Regions from separate parts of the Arthrobacter sp. R4-81 genome, predicted to be linked through region 2. Evidence: riboswitches for the same ligand, from Rfam matches in the RefSeq annotation. Region 2 holds a riboswitch; each other region holds the start of a gene.
What was found. Region 2 has a riboswitch for thiamine pyrophosphate ahead of thiC (phosphomethylpyrimidine synthase ThiC). Riboswitches for the same ligand answer to the same signal wherever they lie in the genome.
Positions count from the first base shown of each region.

Region 1 (7,398 bases), 350 kb from region 2:
GCGTGTGCAATTCACTCACAGTGGAGTTTCCTTATTCATTTGGGCATAGGCGCTGCCTGCTCAACGGGGCGGTTTGATAGGCCGTTCCGGAGCACGCTCGGGCGCGCTAGCAAATCCAGTGGAAGCCGATCGCGGGCTATCTATGCTGGCACTGGTGACCAACTGGTGTGTCTCAAGATCGCGTAGGGGCGGGCTTGTTGATTCTTTAAAAGGAAGGAAATCAACGACCGGGCATCCATTACTACACCTTCAGTCTAGCTGTTGACACGAAAAGCACTGGACGCGACCCGATTTGGGTCAGTCCACGAGCTCGAGCAAGACCTCCGGGGCGGAGATGTCGCAGGCCACCAGCCGGACCCTGACGTTGGTGCCGGGTTCGAGCTCTCCCGTACACCTGGCCGTGACCGCAGGTTCTGCAATCTGCACAATCCCGGAAGGTCCGGACCCGTTCAGGCTGCCGTTGCCATTGTTGCCGTTGCCGTTGCTGCCGCCGTTGCTGCCGCCGTTGCCGCCATTACCGTTGAGTTTGCCTTGCCGGGATCCGGAGATCACAACTGCTTCGAATTCCTGCCCGATGTGGTTGACCAGGAGCGCGGCTTCAACGGTGTTCAGGGCGAGGCGTTCCATCCTGCCGGCGAGCTGGTCGGAAGCGGCCATGATGGCCGGCAGCGACGGAAGGGCCTCGCGTGCCCAGCGGGGGACGTCAAAGCCGTTGCTCAGTGCTTCACAGATGACCAGGACGAAGCGGTCCACGAGCCTGCGCAGCGGTGCTGTGGTGTGCGCATAACTGGCACCGATGGCCGATTGAATGGCGTTCTCCGGGACCGTTCCATCAAACGGGGTGTAGTTTGCTCCCCGGAACAACATCCCCGCCGAGTGCAGGATGGCCAGTTGCTTAGGATCCCGGGGATCGAGGGTGCGCAGGTATTCCCCGTAACTGAATTGACCATCCCAGGGCTTGCCAAGGGCCTGCGTCTGAGTTCGGAAATTATCGAGGGACCGCTCGTCGGGAGTGGGCATGGTCCGGAGAATGCCCACCTTGCCGTTCAGCATGAGTTTTGCGGCTGCCATGCCTGTCATCAGGGAAATCTGGGCGTTCCAGTCCTCAACCGGAAGCTGGGGTGTTGCAATGATCCGGTAGCCGCCGTCCGGAAGCTGTTGGATTTCCTGTTCGGGCATGTTCAGGCTTGCACCCTCTCTGCCCCGCTCCAGCTCGACCCGCTTGATCCCCACTTCCTTGAGCAGCTGCAACACGAGTGGCGCGGTTCCTGCATCAAGCTGTGTCTGGGCCTGCCTGTAGCTGAGCTTCGCCCGGCTCCGGACCGTCGCCCGGCGCACGGCAACCTTTGACACTTCTGCCGCCCGGTCGAGATCGAATTCCCAAACGAACGCCGAGCACAGCTGACCTTCCAACAGGCTGCCGGCCTGCTCGCTGATCACTTCGGGATGCAACGGGATGCGACCGTCGGGCGCGTAGAACGTCTGCCCCCGCCGTCGGGTTTCGGCGTCCAAGGGGCCGCCCGGCTCCACAAAGGAGGGCACGTCGGCGATGGCGTAGTAGACCTTGTAACCGTCACCGGCCCTGTCTATAAAAACAGCCTGGTCAAGGTCGGTGGAGGACGCCGGGTCAATGGTGATGAACTCGATGGCCGTGAGATCCAGGTCCGGAAGGCGGTGGTCCGCAACGGCCTTTTCAGCTTCTTTGAGGGCCTCGTCCGGGAAGGCGCCGGGCAGCTCCAGGCGGGTGCGCAGAGCACTGAGCGCCGCGGCCAGCTGGTTGCTCTGAGCGTGAACACTGGGAGCCAGACGATGATGTGACACGAAAATCAGGTTAGCCCGATTTGCGCCATTAGTCTTGGATCATGAGCACTTCCCCCACAGACAACGCTCGCCGGGACCGTTTCCTTGCGGACCTCCTGGGAGTCATGGCCTATGGGGAGCTTTCCGCCTTTGAGAGATACTCTGCGGACGCCCGTTACTCGCCCACCCTCCATGACCGGGCCGTTATGGGCAGGATCGCTGTGCTGGAATTCCAGCACTATGAACTGGTAAGTGCCAGGCTTGCAGGGTTGGGTGTTGATGCCGAGGAAGCCATGCTGCCATTCCAGCCCGCCATCGACCATTTCCACGATCGTACGCGCCCGGCGGACTGGTACGAGTCCCTGATGAAGGCGTACGTGATTGACACTGTTTCGGCTGATTTCTACTTTGCGGTGTCCGAGTACGTCGAGCCGGAAAGCAGGCAGCTGATCCGGCAGGTCCAGTCAGCCGAGGATGTCACGGAGATTCTTCGTGTACGGCTCAAGAAAGCGTTGTCTGATGATCCCAGGTTGGCGTCGAGGCTGGCCTTGTGGGGGAGGCGGTTGCTGGGGGAGGCTCTCACCCAGGCGCAGCGGGTGGGCTTCGAGCGTGCTTTCCTGTCGGGCCTCATAGCCAGCCAAGGTAATGACCCACCCGGGTCAGACTCAGGAGTGGGAAACGTCCGGGACGACGCCGAGGCCAAACTCATGGTTGTTGATTTGATGAAGGAGCTGGCGGGGAACCACTCCCGGCGCATGACGCAATTGGGCCTGACAGGCTAGCCAATCGGCTTCGGATGGTGAGACAGCTCGGTTGATCAGACCGTAAAGCCCGGGTCAGGCTCCGGCGTCGAGCACTTGCAGGATGGCCTTGGCTGCGGCCGCAGGATCGTCTGCCTCTGTAATGGCCCGGACCACCACTACACGCGAGGCGCCGGCGGCCACCACCTGCTCCACATTGGCGAGGTCGATGCCGCCGATTGCGAACCAGGGCAGGAGTATGCCGTCGACAGTCATTCGGTCTGCCGCCCTGATGGCGTCAGCCGCATAAGTGACGAGTTCAAGCCCGACGGCGGTCCGTCCGGGTTTAGTGGGAGTGGACCAGACCGGCCCGACACAGAAGTAATCCAGGCCGCTTCGCCCCGGTGATGCGGCAATAGCGGCATCAACCTCCCCCGGGGTATGAGTGGAAAGGCCGATCACTGTTTCACTGCCGACGAACGTCCTTGCCGAGTGCAGCGGGAGGTCCTTCTGGCCAAGGTGCAAGACGGGAGCGCCGGACAGGGACGCGATGTCTGCCCTGTCATTGACCGCCCACAGCCGCCCATGCCGCTGGGCCGCGGCCTGCAGGACTTCCAGCAGCTCCAGTTCCTCCGCAGCCTCCAGTTGCTTGTCCCGCAACTGGATGATGTCAACGCCCCCTGCGTAGGCGGCGTCGATGAAGTCCTCAAAGTCCCCCCGGCCCTGGCGGGAGTCGGTGCAGAGGTAGAGGCGGGCGGTGGTGTGGACGGCAGGCTCGGTCATGGCACCAGCCTAGTTCCTCTAAACTGGGGGAGTACCGCGGGAGCCCGCAGCAGCTGTCATAAACTGCCGGGCTGAGAGGGCGTCAGAGCCGACCGCTTGACCTGATCCGGTTAGTACCGGCGTAGGGAAGGAATCCAGTGCTCTCCCACTCAGCACTCTCTCCATCATCCAGCGACACAACGTCCACCGGCTCAATGCATGAGACCGTCTCCGGCACGGATATCAGCGTGGATGTGGCAGTCATTGGCGGCGGAGTGGTGGGCCATGCCATCGCCTGGGAAGCTGCACTGAGTGGGCGCTCCGTGGTCCTGATTGACGATGCCCCCGGTACCGGCGCGAGCTGGGCCGCCGCCGGGATGCTGGCCCCGGTAAGTGAATTGCACTACCAGGAGGAAGACCTGCTGGAACTCATGCTCGAGGCCTCAGCCCTCTGGCCTGCGTTCGCAGCCGGACTTGCCCCTGCCATCGACAGCCGTGTCAACGGACCCTCTGAAGCGGAGGCATCTGGTACCGGATACGTCACCACACCCACGCTCGTCATCGGCGCTGATGCTGCAGACCGCCGGGCGCTCGAGGATCTGAGGCGGGTGCAGGCAGCGAACGGGCTCACAGTGGAGCCACTGACAGTTCGTGAAGCACGCTCCATTGAGCCGCTGCTCAGTCCCGCCGTCTCCGGTGCCTACCGGATCGCCGCCGATCATCAGGTGGACCCTCGAAGGCTCCTTGCCCGGATCGCCGAAGCTCTGGCCGATCCCCAGCGTTCCGGGGGAACCTGCGAAATGCTCCCGGCGAGGGCCGCCCGCCTGCGATGGGATGGTGACCGCGTAGCCGGCGTCGTCCTGGACAACGGAAGAGCCATCCATGCCGGCGAGACTGTCCTGGCCAGCGGACTTGGAACAGGAAAACTGGACGGCCTTCCGCCGGGACTCGATCTTCCCTTGCGGCCTGTCTACGGGGATATCATCAGGCTCCGCGTCCCGGGTCACCTCCAGCCGCTCCTGACCTCAACGGTCCGGGGGATGGTTCATGGCGTGCCGGTGTACATCGTTCCAAGGGACGACGGGACTGTGGTGATCGGAGCCACGCAACGGGAAGCAGCCCTGGAAGCAGGTGCAGCAGACGCAGCGGTCTCCGCCGGAGGTATTTACCAGTTGTTGCGCGACGCGCAGGTACTTCTCCCCGCAGTGGCCGAACTGGAGCTGCTTGAATGCACCGCCCGCGGCCGGCCCGGCACCCCTGACAATGCGCCGCTGCTGGGCAGGGTACGGGACCGCACAGGTGACGCTGACCTCTTGGGCCTCATTGTGGCGACAGGATTCTTCCGCCATGGCATACTTCTGGCTCCGGCGGCCGCATCAATCTGCCTGCAGCTGATGGAGGGCCGGTCTGATTCCCGGTGGGCAGTTTTCGAACCCGGACGATTCTCCTCAGGCTCCTCCGCCGGTCATGTCCGGCGTCACCCCGATCCGGCAACAGCCGGTACCTCTCCGCAGTAAGGAACAGCATGAACATCACCCTCAATGGCGCGGAGCGTGCCATCGACGACGGAGCCTCGGTCACCACGCTGGTAGCCCTGGTTACAGGTAAGAGCCTTGGCCCCGACGGCCAGGCAGCTGACGGTCAGAAACTTGGCGTTGCAGTTGCCCGCAACTCCGAAGTGGTTCCGCGGAGCCGCTGGTCACTGACGGCGCTCGCTGACGGCGACGACGTCGAACTGGTCACCGCAGTACAGGGAGGCTAGGCAAATGCATGAAGGCCCTACTCCAACAGGAAACGCAGGAAACATGATGGTAGCCACCACTTCCAGTCCGGCATACAAGGCGACCGACGAGCTGACCATAGACGGGGTCGATTTCAGTTCAAGGCTCATCATGGGAACCGGTGGGGCTCCAAGCCTTGACGGGCTCGGCGCCGCGCTGCTGGCCTCCGGGACGGAACTGACAACAGTTGCAATGCGCCGGTACTCACCGGCGCAAACGGGTTCCCTCTTCCAGCTCCTCGTGGAGCACAACATCCGGGTGCTGCCGAACACAGCGGGCTGCTTCACCGCCAGGGACGCAGTCATGACCGCCGAACTGGCCCGTGAGGCGCTTGAGACGGACTGGGTCAAACTGGAGGTCATCGCCGACGAACATACCCTCCTGCCCGACGCCGTGGAACTGGTCGAAGCGACCGAGCAGCTGGTTAACCGGGGATTCAAAGTATTTGCCTATACCAATGACGACCCCGTGCTGGCATTGCGCCTGGAAAACCTCGGTGCCGTCGCAGTGATGCCTTTGGGCTCGCCCATCGGGACCGGCCTGGGCATCCTGAACCCCCACAATATAGAGCTGATCGTTGCCAGGGCCTCTGTCCCGGTAGTGCTCGACGCCGGAATCGGTACCGCCTCGGATGCCGCCCTGGCCATGGAGCTCGGCTGTGACGCCGTATTGTTGGCTACCGCCGTCACGCGGGCCCAGAACCCGGTCCAAATGGGCGAGGCCTTCAAACACGCCGTCATCGCCGGTAGGCTGGCGAAAACCGCCGGCCGGATTCCGCGCCGTGAGCACGCCTTGGCGTCATCTGCCATGGAAGGCCGGGCCGAGTTCCTCTAGCCCGTCCTTCCGGGCACGGTTGCCTGGTTCAGCTTTCCGGGCCGGCCGACGGCGGACCTGTTCGCCTGCTATCAGTTCCAGGAGGGCGTCATGCCTGAACCAGTCGTACCTGAAAAAGCAGCCGTACTGACCCGGCCGCAGATTGACGAAGCGCTTGCCGGGCTACCGGACTGGCGTTACCGCCTCGGGGGCCTGGTGACCGTCTACAAATTGCCGGCGGCCGCCAAAGCGCTGGACCTCATTGCCGCCGTCGGACGTTTGGCAGAAGAACAGGACCATCACCCTGACCTCGATTGGCGGTTCAACAGGGTGTTCATCCGCTTTACGTCCCATGACGCGGGATCGGAAGTCACCCGACGGGACATTACCGCCGCGACGTCGGTGAGCGCAGAGGCGGAAGCGGCAGGCGCAACTGCTGAACCAGGCCTCTACAGAACTATCGAAATCGCCATAGACTCAGCCGATCCCGCCGAAATCTCAGAGGTGTGGCGCGTTGCCCTCGGGTACAAAAAGGGCCGCTACGGGGACCTGGTGGACCCGTATGGAAGGGGGCCCGGCCTCTGGTTCCAGAACACGTCCACGCCAAATCCCAACCGCCTTCACCTGGATGTCCACCGGAGCAAGCAGGAGTCCGGCCCTGCGCTGGAGAAGACCGCCGGCACAGGCGCCCTGATGGACTACGGCCACGCCCCTCATTGGGTTGTTGTGACTGACGCCCAAGGCAACCGGTTGTGCCTGTGCACCGAAGAAGGCCACGAGCCGGACCTGTGAGGACCCGCTGTGGCCTTACCCGGTTAGACCTGCGTCCCGTTAGACCCTTTTAGAGCCCGATCCGTTAGAGCCTCAGTGCGGCAGTGAGCCGTGCGGTGTCGTGCCGGGCCCGGGTCTTCCCAAGGTATAGAGCAGCAGCCAAGGAGGCCGCGGTGCCCAGAACCATCGGAAGGATCCACGGAATCCAGGTCAGGCCCGGCTGATAACCGAATCCGGCGGTAACGAACAGGATCCAGCTCAAAAGCCCTACCGCCGTTGCTACTCCCGCCGGCATCAGAATGCCGTACTTGGCATGCCTGCGGTCATTCGCCCAGATGATGAAGCCTGCAGCTACCGTCACGAAAGAGACGATGACGAGAGAAAGCATGTGGAACTCCTGCCAGATTAAAGTGCGCCGAATCCGACCCTGCGGACTTCTTCCGCTCCGATTTCTACATAGCCCAAAGTGTTGGAGGGAATTATCACCAAACGGCCTTTTTCGTCTTTCAGCCTGAGCTCAGTGCCTTTGGAAATGGCTTCTGCAACAACCTTGGCGACCTCGTCAGCATCCTGAGCCGATTCCAACACAATTTCACGGCCGATGTTCTGAATGCCGATCTTTACTTCCACAGCGAGGCCTCCCAGCCAATCAAAGTTAAAAAATTCCGAAGACAGTTTCTATTTGTAGTCTAGGTCTCTTTAGGGAAGCGACTGATTCCGCGCCAAGCTAA
Region 1 is NZ_CP096445.1:1,567,647-1,575,044, forward strand. Features, by position in the region: gene M1E05_RS07380 (DEAD/DEAH box helicase) at 1-19, opposite strand, end outside; gene M1E05_RS07385 (RNB domain-containing ribonuclease) at 298-1,821, opposite strand; gene M1E05_RS07390 (ferritin-like fold-containing protein) at 1,863-2,582, shown strand; gene thiE (thiamine phosphate synthase) at 2,637-3,323, opposite strand; TPP riboswitch at 3,350-3,469, shown strand; gene thiO (glycine oxidase ThiO) at 3,518-4,819, shown strand; gene thiS (sulfur carrier protein ThiS) at 4,828-5,064, shown strand; gene M1E05_RS07410 (thiazole synthase) at 5,108-5,917, shown strand; gene M1E05_RS07415 (4a-hydroxytetrahydrobiopterin dehydratase) at 6,008-6,688, shown strand; gene M1E05_RS07420 (hypothetical protein) at 6,753-7,055, opposite strand; gene M1E05_RS07425 (DUF3107 domain-containing protein) at 7,073-7,297, opposite strand; gene M1E05_RS07430 (TetR/AcrR family transcriptional regulator) at 7,357-7,398, opposite strand, start outside.
Region 1: it holds a riboswitch for thiamine pyrophosphate, as region 2 does, so the genes downstream of both, thiO (glycine oxidase ThiO) here and thiC (phosphomethylpyrimidine synthase ThiC) in region 2, are expected to answer to the same signal.

Region 2 (7,398 bases):
ACCCTTGAACTTCTGCCAGTCACCGGTGATCTTGAGGATCGCGGCAACCTGCTCTGACGGCTGGGCGCCGACGGACAGCCAGTACTGGGCACGCTCGGAGTCAACCTCGATGTATGAGGGCTCCTCGGTGGGGTGGTACTTGCCGATTTCTTCGATGGCACGACCATCACGCTTGGTGCGTGAGTCTGCAACGACAATGCGGTAGTACGGTGCGCGCATCTTACCGAAGCGCTTAAGGCGAATCTTTACGGCCACTTTTGTGGTCACTCCTGTTTCTGAAACGGGGTCGAACCCGCGTTCTGCACCCGTGGGGCGGGCCATACTAGGGGGTTCTAAAGGACAGGATCCAGACGCGGAGAGAGGGGCCACGCAGATCAAGTACCTACTTATTGTGCCAGATCGACGGCGGGATTTCGACTTGACCCCCAGCCGGTCTTCTTCGACGCGCTAACGCCTACGACGCCCAGACGTACAGCCCGGTCCGATCGTTGTCATCAACGCCGCTTGCCAGCTCTGCAATCCGCTGGACGTAGCCCTTGGCTTCATCGGGCCCGAAAGGCATGTCGTCTTCCGCAGCCCACTGCTCGGCGACATGTTCAAGCACATCGCCTTCGCCTTCAGATTCGTAGCTGAGCAATTCGGCCAGGGCACGGACCATGGCCGGAGGAACACCGAGAAGGGAGTCGCTTGCCACGTCCACCATGGCCAGCTCGTAGTCCGCGCCTGCAGCGTGCACGGCCGCGCCTGCGAGGTCGCCCAACTGCTCGATTTCGAAGTCGCTGATTCCGGGGATGCGCACGGCATCACCGGTGGCGGGTCCGCCATCGTCGAGCGCTGTGGCCCGCTTCAGCGCGCCGTCGTGGGTGGAAACAAAGATCTCAGTGAACCCCATGGAAATCATCCTCATTCCGTCGCTGCGAGGAAGGTCCTACGATGCGGATTTTGAGCCCCACCGTGGCCGTCCGAATCAGCCTAACGCAGAAGGCGGCCCAACCCGGAAGGCGGGGATCGTCAGCGCACCGCCACGCGGATCCTGTTGCGCCACGGATCCTCAAAGCGCAGTTCCAGGCCGGTGTGATGGGAAGAGACCCCGGCGACTTTCAGGCGGTCGGCGAGCGCCCCGACGTCGTCCCCTGCGGGAACTTCAATGAGAACTTCCCCCAGCCCCAGCGTGTCCTTGCGTGGTCCGGCGCCGCGGCTGTTCCAGACATTCATGGCCATGTGGTGGTGATAGCCACCGGCGGAGACAAAAAGGGCCTGACCGTGCCAGCCGGCGGTCTTTTCAAAGCCCAGCGTATCCACGTAGAAGTCCTGGGCCGTCTGGACGTCGCCTACCTGGAGGTGGACGTGCCCGACGCCGGCACCCGACTCCCGCTGTTCGGAGACTCTCTCTTCGGTCAGGTGGCGCTGCAGGTAGTGCTGAGGGGGAAGAGGCAAGCTGTCCATTACAACGTTCTTGCCATCCCATGACCACACCTCACGGGGGCGGTCCCAGTAGAGTTCGATGCCGTTACCTTCGGGATCGTTGAAGTAGAAGGCTTCGCTCACCAGGTGATCGGCGCTTCCCGTGAACAACCGGGGCTCGTAGTGGGCTGCCGTAGCCACGGTGGCCGCAAGGGCCGGCTGGTCTTCGAACAACAAGGCTGTATGGAAGAGCCCTGCTTCGCCACGGGAAGGAACAGCCAGTCGGGGAGCTGCAGCAAGGTGGACCAGGGGCTGGCGGCGCCGGCCCAGGTAGAGCCCGCCATCCTGCTCCGCCACGATCTCCAGTCCGAGGGCGCGCTGGTAGTAATCGGTCATCAGCGTCAGGTCCCGTACCTTGAGCATCACTGTGCCCATGGTGAGGTCGGCGGGAAGCAGATCCTGGCTGCTCGTTTCCGTGGTCATAATTCACTCCTGGTTCGGGGGCCGCCCGGATCGGCGACCTGCACTCATAGAGTTAAATTACTTGAAGGTTCAATTTATTCCCTCATTGAGCATTTCCCCTTGTTAGCACTTCCCCTAACGAAGCACTTCCCCTCTGAGCACGATATGGCGGAGCGTCTTCAGGGTAGTCAGGGATTCGCGGGGGTCTTCGGCGCACACCAGCACATCGGCGCTGGCACCTTCGGTCACGCCTTCGGCGTCCAGCCAGGAGCGTGCAGCCCAGGCCGCAGAGTCCAGTGCCGCAGCGGCAGGGAGCCCTGCGGCATTCAGGGCGAGGACTTCGTCCACGATCCGTCCGTGGGCTATGACTGTTCCCGCATCTGTGCCGGCAAGGATTCGCACTCCCGCTTCGAATGCCTCCAGGACGCGCTCATTGCGCCGTGCCCACAAGGACCGCATATGGGCGGCGTAGACCGGGAACTTCGCATCTGCCCGTTTGGCGATATCTGGAAAGGTTCCGATGTTGACCAGGGTGGGAACCAAGGCAACACCCTGCTCGATGAAGCGGGGGATGTGGCGCGGAAGGAGGCCGGTTCCGTGTTCGATGCAGTCAATCCCGGCGTCGAGCATGTCATCCAGCGTGTCCTCGGCAAAACAGTGGGCGGTGACCCGGGCACCCTCCTCGTGCGCCGCGAGAACGGCATCCTTCACCGCCCAGGACGGAAAACAAGGGGCGAGATCCCCGGCGTCGCGGTCTATCCAGTCCCCCACAAGTTTGATCCACCCATCACCCGCACGGGCCTGCTTCCTCACGGTTTCCGCCAGATCCCGGGGCTCCACCTCCAGGGCGAGGTTCTTCAGGTAGCGGCGCGTCCTGGCAACATGCCTGCCGGACCTGATGATCCGTGGCATGTCCCTGCGGTGCTGAAGCCATCTGGTATCGCTGGGGGAGCCGGCATCGCGGACCAGCAGGGTGCCGGCATTCCTGTCTTGCAGGGCCTGCGCCTCGGCCACATGGTCAGGCACTTCACCCTCCGGGCCCAGGCCGATGTGGCAATGGGCATCGGCGAGCCCTGGCATCACCCAGCCATCGAGGACGACGCCGGGGTTTCCTGCGGGACGACGAAAGGTCAGCTTCCCGTCTACTGCCCACATTCCGTGTCGCTCCGAGTCAGGTGATGTGAGCACCGTTCCGCTGAATTCAATTATTTTCGGCACGGACAAAAGCCTAACGGCGGACCACCGCAGGATGTTCCCTGGCATGGCGATGCTGCGGCGCCCCGGTTTGTGGGACGCCTCGGGTTGCAGGAGGCATCGGTGTGATAGCTTCATTTACGACCACACGGGTGCCCTTGCAGGGGCTGAGATCGGGCTGACGCAGCCTGCGACCGTTGAACCTGTCCGGGTAATGCCGGCGAAGGAAGTGAGTATTCCCTTGAGTACCCCAGAATCACAGCACAGCCCTGTCCAAATTCCCTCCGGCGAAACGCAGTCCCTGAAGTCACACTCCCTCACCTACGTCTCCGGCGAAGGAAACGGAATCAAGGTGCCGGTGACTGCAATCGCCTTGGAGGACTCCCCCAACGGCGATAGAAACGGTCCTTTCCACGTCTACCGCACGGCCGGTCCCGGCAGCGACCCGGTGGTCGGTCTCAGGCCGTTCCGTTCCGAATGGATAGAAGCCCGCGGGGACACAGAGCCGTACAGCGGACGGGAGCGCACCCTGCTCGACGACGGCCGCTCGGCTGTCCGTCGGGGAGCAGCCTCAGAGGAGTGGAAAGGAGCGCAGCCGGTGCCCCGCCGTGCCGTCGGCGGCAGGACGGTCACCCAGATGCACTACGCGCGTCAGGGAATGATCACCCCGGAAATGCGGTTTGTGGCTCTCCGCGAAAATTGCGATGTTGAGTTGGTCCGCAGCGAGCTGGCGGCAGGCCGGGCCATCATCCCGAACAATATTAACCACCCCGAGTCCGAGCCCATGATCATCGGCAAGGCCTTCTTGGTAAAGATCAACGCGAACATCGGAAACTCGGCCGTGACAAGCTCTATCGCCGAAGAGGTGGACAAGCTGCAGTGGGCTACCCAGTGGGGAGCCGACACAGTGATGGACCTCTCTACCGGCGATGACATCCACACCACCCGCGAGTGGATCATCCGCAACTCTCCCGTGCCCATCGGCACCGTCCCCATCTACCAGGCACTGGAGAAGGTCAATGGAGAAGCCAACGCCCTGACCTGGGAGATCTTCCGCGACACCGTCATTGAACAGTGCGAGCAGGGCGTGGACTACATGACCATCCACGCCGGCGTCCTGCTCCGCTACGTGCCGCTCACAGCCAACCGCGTCACAGGCATCGTGTCACGGGGCGGCTCCATCATGGCCGGCTGGTGCCTCGCCCACCACGAGGAGAACTTCCTTTACACCCACTTCGACGAGCTGTGCGATATTTTCGCGATGTACGACGTCGCGTTTTCGCTGGGTGACGGGTTACGGCCCGGTGCCACCGCAGACGCCAACGACGCCGCACAGTTCGCCGAGCTCGACACGCTTGCCGAGCTCACCCAGCGGGCCTGGGATTTTGATGTCCAGGTGATGGTGGAGGGTCCCGGCCACATCCCGTTCCACCTGGTGCGGGAGAACGTGGAGCGCCAGCAGGAGCTCTGCAAGGGCGCGCCGTTCTACACCCTGGGCCCGCTCGTCACCGATGTCGCCCCGGGGTATGACCACATTACGTCGGCTATTGGGGCCACCGAGATTGCCCGCTATGGCACCGCCATGCTCTGCTACGTCACCCCCAAGGAACACCTGGGCCTGCCGAACAAAGACGACGTGAAGACTGGTGTGATCACCTACAAGATCGCCGCCCACGCCGCAGACCTTGCGAAAGGGCATCCCGGAGCGCACGAGCGGGACGATGCACTTTCCAAGGCACGGTTCGAATTCCGCTGGCGGGACCAGTTCGCACTCTCACTCGATCCGGTAACCGCCGAGGCTTTCCATGACGAAACACTCCCGGCCGAACCAGCCAAGACTGCCCATTTCTGCTCCATGTGCGGTCCCAAGTTCTGCTCCATGCGGATCAGCCAGGACATTCGGAACGAGTTCGGGTCTGCGGAGGCCCAGGCGCAGGTTGCAGAAATTGCTGCGTTGACGGCTGGCATGCGGGAGAAAAGCGAGGAATTCCTCGCCGCCGGCGGAAAGGTGTATCTGCCCGAATTGCTGGTGCCGGCAAATGACGGCACCAGGATCAGGAAGCCCGGGACTGCTGACGCCGGCTGACGTCAGCCAGGAATGACCGGATGATGCGGTCTCCCTCTACGGAATCGTGAGGCCGGTGCCCTCCCGCCGCAGTCCGGTGAAGGGCACCGGTTTCGCGCAGATAAGCAGCGATCTCCTCATAGAGCGGCTCCCACCCGCCAGTGAGGACCAGGGTTGGTACCCCCGGCACAATGTGGAGCGGCGCTTCCCACGGCGGAGCCTGGAGCCGGAGCCGCCTGGCGGCCTTGCGAGCCTCGGGGGTGGTTGGCCCGGGCGCTTCGGCCGAAAAAGCACGGCGGACGAATTCCCGCTGGAAGTCTTCGTCCCCAAGCTGGTGCCTGATGTCGAAGAGCGGCTCCATGAGGGACCTGTGGGCCGCGGTCGCGGGAAGTTCAGCCGTCAAGGAGAGGCAGGCGGGCTCCACCAGTGTCAGGGAGTACACCAGATCCGGGCGTTCCACTGCTGCCATCATTGCCGAGATGGCGCCCTGGGAATGCGCCACCACATGACCACCGGCGGCTCCGCGCCCCTCATCGCTCAACGCCCCCAGAATGATAGCAGTATCAGCGGCGAAGTCGGTCTCAAGTGGCTCCGACTGGGGGTCGAATCCGTACCGCCGCAGGAAGAGGGCATCATAGGCCAGTGCCATGCCGTGCTGTTTGGGCCAGGCAGCCGATCCAAAGCTGCCTGAGCCGTGGACGAACACTACCCGCTGCTTGAACATGACCCAACCCTAAGGCAAGGCCAGGGCAATGTGCCCGGGCGACATCGATGCCTTGGTTACTTACTTGTTTCCGCCGAGGAACTTATCGAAGCCCTTGGGCAGGTTCAGCTGGGCGGGATCGAAGTCGCCGCTCTGTTGGCCGAAGGCGGCACCGGTGGGAAGAGCTTTGGCAGCCTGCGAGCGCCGGGTCTCTGCGTCGCGCAGTTCCTGGGCCGCCTTGGCAGGGTTACCCGACCTTGCCTTCTTCTTCGGGGCGTTCTTCGCACCCTTGCGGGCTCCCCCACCGTTTCCTGCTCCGGGCATGCCGGGCATGCCGGGCATGCCGCCGCCCTGGGCCATCTTCTTCATCATCTTCTGGGCCTGGGCGAAGCGTTCAAGCAGTCCATTCACCTCAGAGACGTGCACACCGGAACCACGGGCAATACGCGCCCGGCGTGAGCCGTTGATGATTTTCGGCGCAACGCGTTCGTGGGGCGTCATGGACCGGACAATGGCTTCAACCCGGTCGATCTCCCGCTCGTCGAACTGCTCCAGCTGCTGGCGGATGTTTTGGGCGCCCGGCATCATCATGAGCATTTTCTTCATGGAACCCATGTTGCGGATCTGCTGCATCTGGGCCAGGAAATCGTCAAGGGTGAAGTCTTCCTGGTCGGCGAATTTCTTCGCCATCCGGGCAGCTTCGTCCTTGTCCCAGGACTTCTCGGCCTGCTCAATAAGGGTGAGGACGTCACCCATATCGAGGATGCGGGAGGCCATGCGGTCGGGGTGGAAGAGTTCGAAGTCATCCAGGCTTTCACCGGTGGACGCGAACATGACGGGCTTCCCCGTGACGGAGGCAATCGAGAGCGCAGCACCACCGCGGGCGTCGCCGTCGAGCTTGGAGAGCACAATGCCCGTGAAGTTCACACCTTCATCGAAGGCCAGCGCCGTGTTGACAGCGTCCTGGCCGATCATGGCGTCGACGACGAACAGCACTTCGTTGGGGACGATGGCCCGGCGGATGTTCCGTGCCTGATCCATCATGTCGGTGTCCACACCGAGACGTCCGGCGGTATCGACGATGACGACGTCATGCAGTTTCTGCCGCGCTTCCTCCACTCCTGCCTTGGCAACGGCAACAGGATCGCCGGCCGGGTGCTCAAGCTCGGAGGTGGCGCCGGGGTGCGGTGCGAAGACGGGAACACCCGCCCGCTTGCCCACCACCTGCAGCTGGGTCACGGCATTGGGCCGCTGGAGGTCGCAGGCAACGAGGATGGGACTGTGGCCCTGGGACTTCATCCATTTGGAGAGCTTGCCGGCGAGCGTCGTCTTTCCTGCACCCTGCAGACCCGCCAACATGATGATGGTGGGGCCGGTCTTGGCGAGGCGGATACGTCGGGTTTCACCGCCAAGGATCTCGACGAGTTCCTCATTGACGATCTTCACGATCTGCTGACTCGGGTTCAGGGCCCCTGAAACCTCAGCCCCCAGCGCGCGCTCGCGCACCCGTGCGGTGAATTCACGCACCACAGGTACGGCGACGTCGGCATCCAGGAGTGCACGACGTATT
Region 2 is NZ_CP096445.1:1,914,361-1,921,758, reverse strand. Features, by position in the region: gene rpsP (30S ribosomal protein S16) at 1-255, opposite strand, end outside; gene M1E05_RS08995 (hypothetical protein) at 455-892, opposite strand; gene M1E05_RS08990 (VOC family protein) at 1,012-1,887, opposite strand; gene M1E05_RS08985 (amidohydrolase family protein) at 2,002-3,084, opposite strand; TPP riboswitch at 3,199-3,306, shown strand; gene thiC (phosphomethylpyrimidine synthase ThiC) at 3,302-5,146, shown strand; gene M1E05_RS08975 (alpha/beta fold hydrolase) at 5,115-5,849, opposite strand; gene ffh (signal recognition particle protein) at 5,910-7,398, opposite strand, start outside.

Region 3 (7,398 bases), 1.4 Mb from region 2:
GGCCAGGGCGTCGGCAAGGTCTGTAGGGTCGGTGCAGCTCATAAGCAGCACCGCCGGCAGTGCAATTGCCAGCCCCCGGAGCATAAATCCCAGCCCCAGTTCAAGGGAACCTGCGCTGATGGACCAGATGCCGACGTCGAGCAGTATCCTTCCGGTGTCCGGAGCCAGGATGGCGGTACTCCAGCCGCCCAGGGCTGCGGCGATGATCAGAGGCCAGCCCCGCTGCCACAGGAGCAATGGAGTCAGTCCTGCCAACGGGAACAGCAGCAGCTCGAAGCCCAGCGCCACAGTCGCCGAGACCCAGTCGATGGACAACGCCAGGACCAGCGTGATGAGGAAGACGGCGACAAACTTAGCCAGCGGGTTGGCGCGGCTGAGGAGCGATTCACCCCGGAGGGTCAGGGCTTCCCTCATGATGCCGCCATTTCCGGAGTCCCCATTGCGAGTTCGGTGCCGCCGAGGACCGAGGAGAATTCCTGGTCGTGGGTCACGGAAACCACTGCGGCTCCGGCGTCCAGGAGCTCGGAGAGGAAAGAGGCGAGTTCGGCCCAGGTGTTGGCGTCCTGGCCAAAAGTGGGCTCATCCAGCACCAGCACCTGCGGGTGGGCGGCCAGTACTGTGGCCACCGAGAGCCGTCGCTTTTCGCCTCCGGACAGTGTGTAGGGGTTGGCGTCCACGAGGGAAGTGAGCCTGAGCCGCTCCAGGAGTTCGTCGACGCGTTCCTCGCCATGACCCAGATGCCTGGGGCCGAAAAGGAGCTCGTCCAAGACTCTGCCGGTGACAAACTGGTGCTCAGGTTCCTGGAACACCGTGCCGATCCTGGAAATCAGCTGTTCGGCCTTCCACTTGTATGGATCAATTCCGGCGCCGGCGCTGAGCTCAAGGGTGGCAGATACCGCTCCGTCCACAGGCTTCAGCAGCCCGGCCAGCGTGAGGGCAAAGGTGGACTTTCCCGAGCCGTTAGGCCCCGTGACGGTCAGAGCTTCGCCGGCGCGAACCTGCGCCGATATCCCGCTTTGCACGGGTGTGGGAGGAAGCGTCTTGAAGCCGCGACGCCGGGGCTGTTCACGCGAGACCGCAAGCTCTTCCGCGGCAAGGAGCAGCTGGCCGTTACCGGTGCTGCCGGGGGGCAACGCAGCAACTGAACCCCGCGGGCGGGTCGCCGGAATATGGCCGGGAACCCAGACGCCCGCCCTGATCAGCATCTCCTTTGCCTGCTCCAGGACCCGGTCAGGCGTTCCGTCAATGAGCACCGCGCCCTCATTCGAAGCTCCCGGCTGCAGCACCACGATGCGGTCCACAAGGTCTTTCCACACCGCAACACGGTGCTCTACCACCACCAGGGTTGCGCCGGTCTTCTCCAGACAACGGCTCACGGCGTCACGGACTTCCAGCACCCCGGCTGGATCGAGGTTGGCGGTGGGCTCATCCAGCAGAATGAGTCCGGGACGCATGGCCAGGATGCCGGCGAGCGCCAGGCGCTGCTTTTGCCCGCCGGACAGGGCGGACGTCGGGTGGTCCAACGGCAAGTGAGCCAGCCCGACGTCGTCGAGCGCCTCATGCACACGTGCCCAGATCTCCGCCCGGGGTACTGCAAGGTTTTCGGCACCGAACGAGACGTCGTCGCCGAGCCGGGACAGGATCACCTGCGTTTCCGGATCCTGCTGCATTAGCCCGGCACGCCCGCGCTGGGCACGTGGCGGCTGGCTGTCAATGAGCAGCGAACCGGACTCGTCGGAGTCCCCGGCCTCGCCGTCGTCGTTCGTGTCGCCGAGCACCCCCGCGAGGGCGTGCAGGAGCGTGGACTTACCGGCACCCGAGGGGCCGAGCAGGAGCACCCGCTCCCCCGGGCGGATGTCCAGATCAAGCCCTTGGACGGCAGGGCTGGGCCTGCCGGCGTGCCGCCAGGCCCACCCTTGTGCCGTTACCCCGGCGGGGCGGACGCCGCCGTCGCGAATCGGAGTCATCAGGAGAAGACGGGCTCCGTCGCAGCCTTACGGGAGGCGAAGGAGCTCAAAACTCCGGTCTTCGCGAGGCCACGGGTGGCGATCCAGGACAGGGCCCCGGCAATGACGGCACCCGAGATTGCCGTGAACAGGATGTAGGCTGCCTTGTCGCCGGCTGCGTAGGCGATGTTCCAGCCCCAGGGCGCGAACGAATCGTTCAGGCCGCAGAACAGTCCCGCCCCGGCGCCGGCAAGCAGAGCGACCGGAAGGTTGAACTTCTTGTACACAAACGCCGCGAACACCAGTTCGGCGCCAAGGCCCTGCAGCAGGCCGGAAATCAGCACGGTGGTGCCGTACTGCGAGCCCATGAGGAGCTCGCCCGTTGCCGCCACTGTCTCGCAGAAGAGGGCCGCGCCCGGCTTACGGATGATGAGCATCCCCAGCACCGCGGGGATCATCCAGCCACCTGCGTAGAGCCCGGTCAGCGGCGGGTAAACCGCATTAAGCGGAGCCGAAACAACGTTGGCGCCCTGGGACCATGCCCAGAAGATCACGCCTCCGGCGACGGCAATCAGCGCCGCCACCACAATGTCCACAACGCGCCAGCTCTTTTTGCTGGCAGTGGGGGTCTGCTTTGCAGAAATTCCAGTCATGTCTTCCTCCTGAGGAACAGGAGGGGAAAGTGCTCCCCGGCTACCGCGGATTGCGCCGCTTCTGCCGGACACTCTGAGAACTCGACTCCCTTGCGCCGGTACTAACCGGATCAGGTTCGAGGGTCTGCGGCTGTCCGCACTCTCAGCGCCCATCCATCGCACTCCCGGAATCCCGGTGATGCCCGACGGCGGCGCTCCCCTGTCGTAATCAATCTGCCCTTGTGGGCGTTGTCCAGTTTACACCTGCGGTGATTGCGATCCCTGTGGCGGTGTCACAATCGGTGGCGTAGGACTCCTGCCGACTGGCGGGGCCTCTGGGTGCCGGTTGTCCGTTCCGATTGGGGGTATTGACCCGTTTCCCGCTGAGGGCTACGTTGACCCTGCAGCCACGGTTCAATGTAAGGGATGGACCATGAAAATCCTCGCAGCGGTTTCGATGGCGCAACTGCTTGTCCACGTTGCGGGCGCACGGAAGGCGATCCGTGACCGGGTGCCGTATGACACTCCGTCCGGGCGCGGGAAGCCCGAGAACGTCGCCCGGGACATGTGGAACCCTGCCCTAGGCAGCGGGATGGCCGCGCCGTGGCCGGTCCTTGGGGCCCAAGCTATTGGCATCCTGATGCTCTTTGGCAAGCCGCGGCCCTGGGTGGGGAGGGCCTTGGGATGGCTAGGCTTCGGGTACATCTACGGCTACCTGAGTGAGCGCAGCGTCCGGGCATCCTTCCGGCACCCCGATATGAAAACCACTCCCCTGACCGTCCTCGGCACCGTCCTCTCCATTGCCATGGCCCTGTCAGGTCTGTCACGGACTGAACGGTCCGATGACTTCGGCCCTCATGAGCTCGCACGCGACGGCGTGGCTCCGACGCTGAGAGAACACCTCGTGAGAAGGCTCCAACTGGAATCGCGAATTGAGCTTCAGGCTCCGGCTTCAAAGGTCTTCGACTTCGTTGCAGACCACACGAACGCTCCCCAATGGCAAAGCGGCATCGATGAGATACGGCGTATCACGCTGGGTCCTATCGGCGTTGGCACCGAGCATGAATTAACGCGGCGATTCGCAGGGATGAAGGTCGTCGCCCGTAACCGCTTCATTGCATACGAGCCCGGCCGCTTCGTCGCCTTCGAGATTCCCTCGGGCAAGATGACCGGAGTCGCCTCCTATCTGGTCGAGCCCACCGGCGCCAACACCTGTCGGCTCATCAGCAATGTGGATTTCCAAGTGACCGGGCTGGCCCGGTTCGCCATACCCCTTCTGACGCTGATGTTCAAGCGAGACGACGAAAAGGCGCTAGCCAACCTTAGGGCCCTGGTGGAGCACGCCTGAGCCGATGATTGGTCCCCCGATTCCCTCTTGTCAGTTAGTCCGAACGGTGGGAATCTGCTCAGAGAAGAGAGGTCCGTGAGGCTATGGCAGAGAGCACGGAGATCGACAGCGGTGCTGTCGATGAACTACAGACATCCTTTCGGGGTGAACTCCTCCGGCCGGATGATGTTGGTTACGACGCCCATCGCAAGGTGTGGAACGGATCGATTGATCGCTATCCCGCACTCATAGCGCGCTGCACCGGTGTCCCAGATATACGCGCTGCCCTCCGGCTCGCCCGCTCGCAAGACCTGCTGGTCGCCGTGCGGGGAGGCGGTCATAGCTTCCCTGGGCTGTCAGTGTGCGACGACGGCATGCTTATTGATCTCGGTCCCATGAAAGGGATTCGAGTGGACCCCGAGGCCGGAACGGCCCGTGTTCAAGCCGGCGTACTCCTTGGCGAGCTGGATCGCGAGACGCAGGAGTTCGGTCTCGCTGTTCCTTCGGGAATCGTCACCCACACCGGAGTGGCGGGCCTCACGCTGGGCGGCGGCCTCGGGTGGGTCATGCGCAAGTACGGGCTGACGATTGATCAGCTTCTGTCCGTAGATGTGGTCACCGCCGAAGGCGGACTGGTCAGGGCCAGCGAGGATCAGAACGCCGACCTCTTCTGGGGCGTGCGGGGCGGTGGCGGGAACTTCGGCATAGTCAACCAGTTCGAGTTCCGCCTTAACCCTGTGGGCCCCTACGTAATGGCGGGTCCGGTCTTCTGGCCGATGGAAGATGCTCCGGAAGTGCTGCGCTTTTATCGGGACTGGATCGGGGACTGCCCCGACGGGCTTATGACCATCGCGGTGCAGAGAAGGGCGCCGGCGCTGCCGTTCGTCCCCACTGACCTGGTCGGAAAGCACGTCATCGCGATCGCGGCCTGCTATGCGGGACCGGTCGAGGACGGTGAACGAATCGTGCGGCCTCTCAAGGAATTCGGTTCCCCCGTGCTCGATCTTTGCCGGCCGAAGCCTTATCTGGAGCATCAGAAGATGTTCGATCCATCGTTCCCCCATGGCTGGTCCTACTACGTCCGGTCCTGTGACGTCGCAGCGCTGGACGACGACGTCATTGACATCGTCGTCGAGCATGGCATGCGCATCACCTCGCCGATCACCAGCATCGGTCTCTGGCAGATGGGCGGAGCGGTGGGGCGTGTCGGAGACGGTGCCACCGCGTTCAATGGCCGCCAAGCCGGGTTCACCTTCAACATCAACGGCAACAGCATGACCGCCGACGGCTTCGATGCTGAGCGCGAATGGGCCCGCAACTACTGGGCGGCCCTCGAGCCCCACCACACCAGCGTCTACGTCAACTTCCTCATGGAAGAGGGCGAGGAGCGGGTCAGGCAGGCCTACGGTGCCGCCAAGTACGACCGGCTCAAGGCACTCAAGCGCAAGTACGACCCGACGAACTTCTTCAGGCTCAACCAGAACATCAAGCCCGGCTGACGGCGTTACCAGTTGACTCCCTGACACGCTTATGATCCTGAGATGGGGGAAATGCGAAGCAAGGACGTGCCCGCGCGCGGCAAGCAGATTTACGTTGAAATCCTGATCCACGCCCCGATGGAAAGACTTTGGGAGCTGAGCCAGGACCCGGACCTCCATCCGCGCTGGGATCTCCGGTTCTCCAGGATCATCCCGACGGGCCTTGGCAACGACGGGCATTCACAGTTCCGGTATGAGTTCCGGCTGCCGTTTTACGCCATCAGTGGCATCGGCACATCGCTGGGCAATAAAACGACAGCAGGCGGACAGGCGACGTCGGTGCTTAAGTTCTCCACCAGCAACCCTCTCTCGCCGATCGGTCCCGGCTCGGGCTACTGGCGTTACGTACCCGTGGATCAGGGCATCCGCTTCATCACCGGCTACAACTATGCTCCCGGCATGGGCGCCATCGGGCGAACGCTGGACGCACGGTTCATCCGCCCCGGTCTCGGCTGGGCGACATCGTTAAGCTTTGACCGGCTTCGTCTGTGGGCCGAGTCGGGCGTTGATCCGGCCCGGAGCCGCAACGCGTGGTTCCTTGACGCGGCAGCGCGCACCGCCGGCCTCGCCGGAGCGGCGGCGCTCCTTCGCCATGCTGTTGCGGCACGCACGGCTTCCGCGGCGGCACTTGGCGTGACCCTTGGCGCTTTGGCCCTGACGCTGCCCTCCCATCCAACGGTGCCCAAGGCAAAACGCTGCCTTCGTCAGCCACCGGACAGGGGTCCGGCGGAAGCGCCGGCGTCACTGAAGACACTGCCGGAACCGGACCACAGGACCCAGCGACAACTTGAGGGGGCAGGGGTATGACCTCCATCTTCGCGACGGCCCTGGGCCCGGATTTCCACCGGCTGCACCCGATGCTGCAACGGCGCTTCGGCGTGGACCTTGGCTTAGGCTATGCCTGCATCGGAAGCGGCAACTTCTCGGAAGTGTGCCGCGGGGCGTGGTGGACTGTTCCTTTCCTCCGCTTCGGCGCTTTCCGGAACATCCTCTTTCCAGACCAGGGGAAGGACATCCCCTTCACCATCGAAAACTACCCCTACGTTGATGGCTTTGGGCGCCCGACTGTGACCTTCGTGCGGACCATGACTGTGAAGCCGGGCAAGAAACGCCGGTTCGATGCCACCATGATCTACAGCGAAGAAACGGGCGGCATTGTGGACTACCTGGGGACGCACCAGCATCTGGCCACAGATCTGAAGCTCGAAGTCCTTCCGGACGGGTCCCTCCACCTGAGGTCCGAAGGGCAGCGCTTCTACGAAGGCAGGCTGGGTTTCACCTTTCCCGCTTTCCTGACGGGGACAGCTGATCTGTTCGAAGCTTATGACGATCAGCGCGGCGTGTTCACCATCCAGATGCAGGTCCGGAACCCTGTCTTCGGTTTCCTGTTCGGTTACCGCGGCGAGTTCACGTGTACCTTTCCGCCTGTGTCAGCGGAGGGGATGCCTGCCCGTCTCAGACCTGTCCGAGAGGAACGGCGGGAGTAGCAGCCTCCTAGCTGGCAGCGTCGTCACGGGCAGTAGCCTCAAGGGCGGCTGCCTCCCGGACAGCAGCCTCACGCGCGGCGGCTTCAAGCCGGACCCGGTGAGTCACCCACTCGTCGCTGCTGCGTACCGAGAGATTCGGATCGCCCGTCCGCTGGCCTGCAGAGCCGTCAATGAGTTCGCGGAGGATATCGGCGTGCCCCAGGTGATGGGCGGTCTCCACGCACATATGGACAAGGATCTGGTGGAGAGTCACCCGGCGTCGTTCTTCCGGCCACCACGGAACCTCACCTGAGGCATCCAGCGGGAGCGCCGCGATGGTGGCATCGGTATGTGCAGCGGCGAAATGGTGCAGCTCGATGATCTCCTCGCGCGTTTCCTCAGGGGCCGCCCACAGATCGGCGTCCGGTTCTGCGTCATCGCTCAGCCAGGGCAGGTCGCGTCCGCTGGGCCGTCCGAAGACCAGCCCGA
Region 3 is NZ_CP096445.1:526,184-533,581, reverse strand. Features, by position in the region: gene M1E05_RS02490 (energy-coupling factor transporter transmembrane component T family protein) at 1-414, opposite strand, end outside; gene M1E05_RS02485 (ABC transporter ATP-binding protein) at 411-1,967, opposite strand; gene M1E05_RS02480 (ECF transporter S component) at 1,967-2,599, opposite strand; TPP riboswitch at 2,669-2,810, opposite strand; gene M1E05_RS02475 (SRPBCC family protein) at 3,012-3,926, shown strand; gene M1E05_RS02470 (FAD-binding oxidoreductase) at 4,010-5,404, shown strand; gene M1E05_RS02465 (SRPBCC family protein) at 5,447-6,250, shown strand; gene M1E05_RS02460 (DUF4166 domain-containing protein) at 6,247-6,930, shown strand; gene M1E05_RS02455 (DinB family protein) at 6,938-7,398, opposite strand, start outside.
Region 3: it holds a riboswitch for thiamine pyrophosphate, as region 2 does, so the genes downstream of both, M1E05_RS02480 (ECF transporter S component) here and thiC (phosphomethylpyrimidine synthase ThiC) in region 2, are expected to answer to the same signal.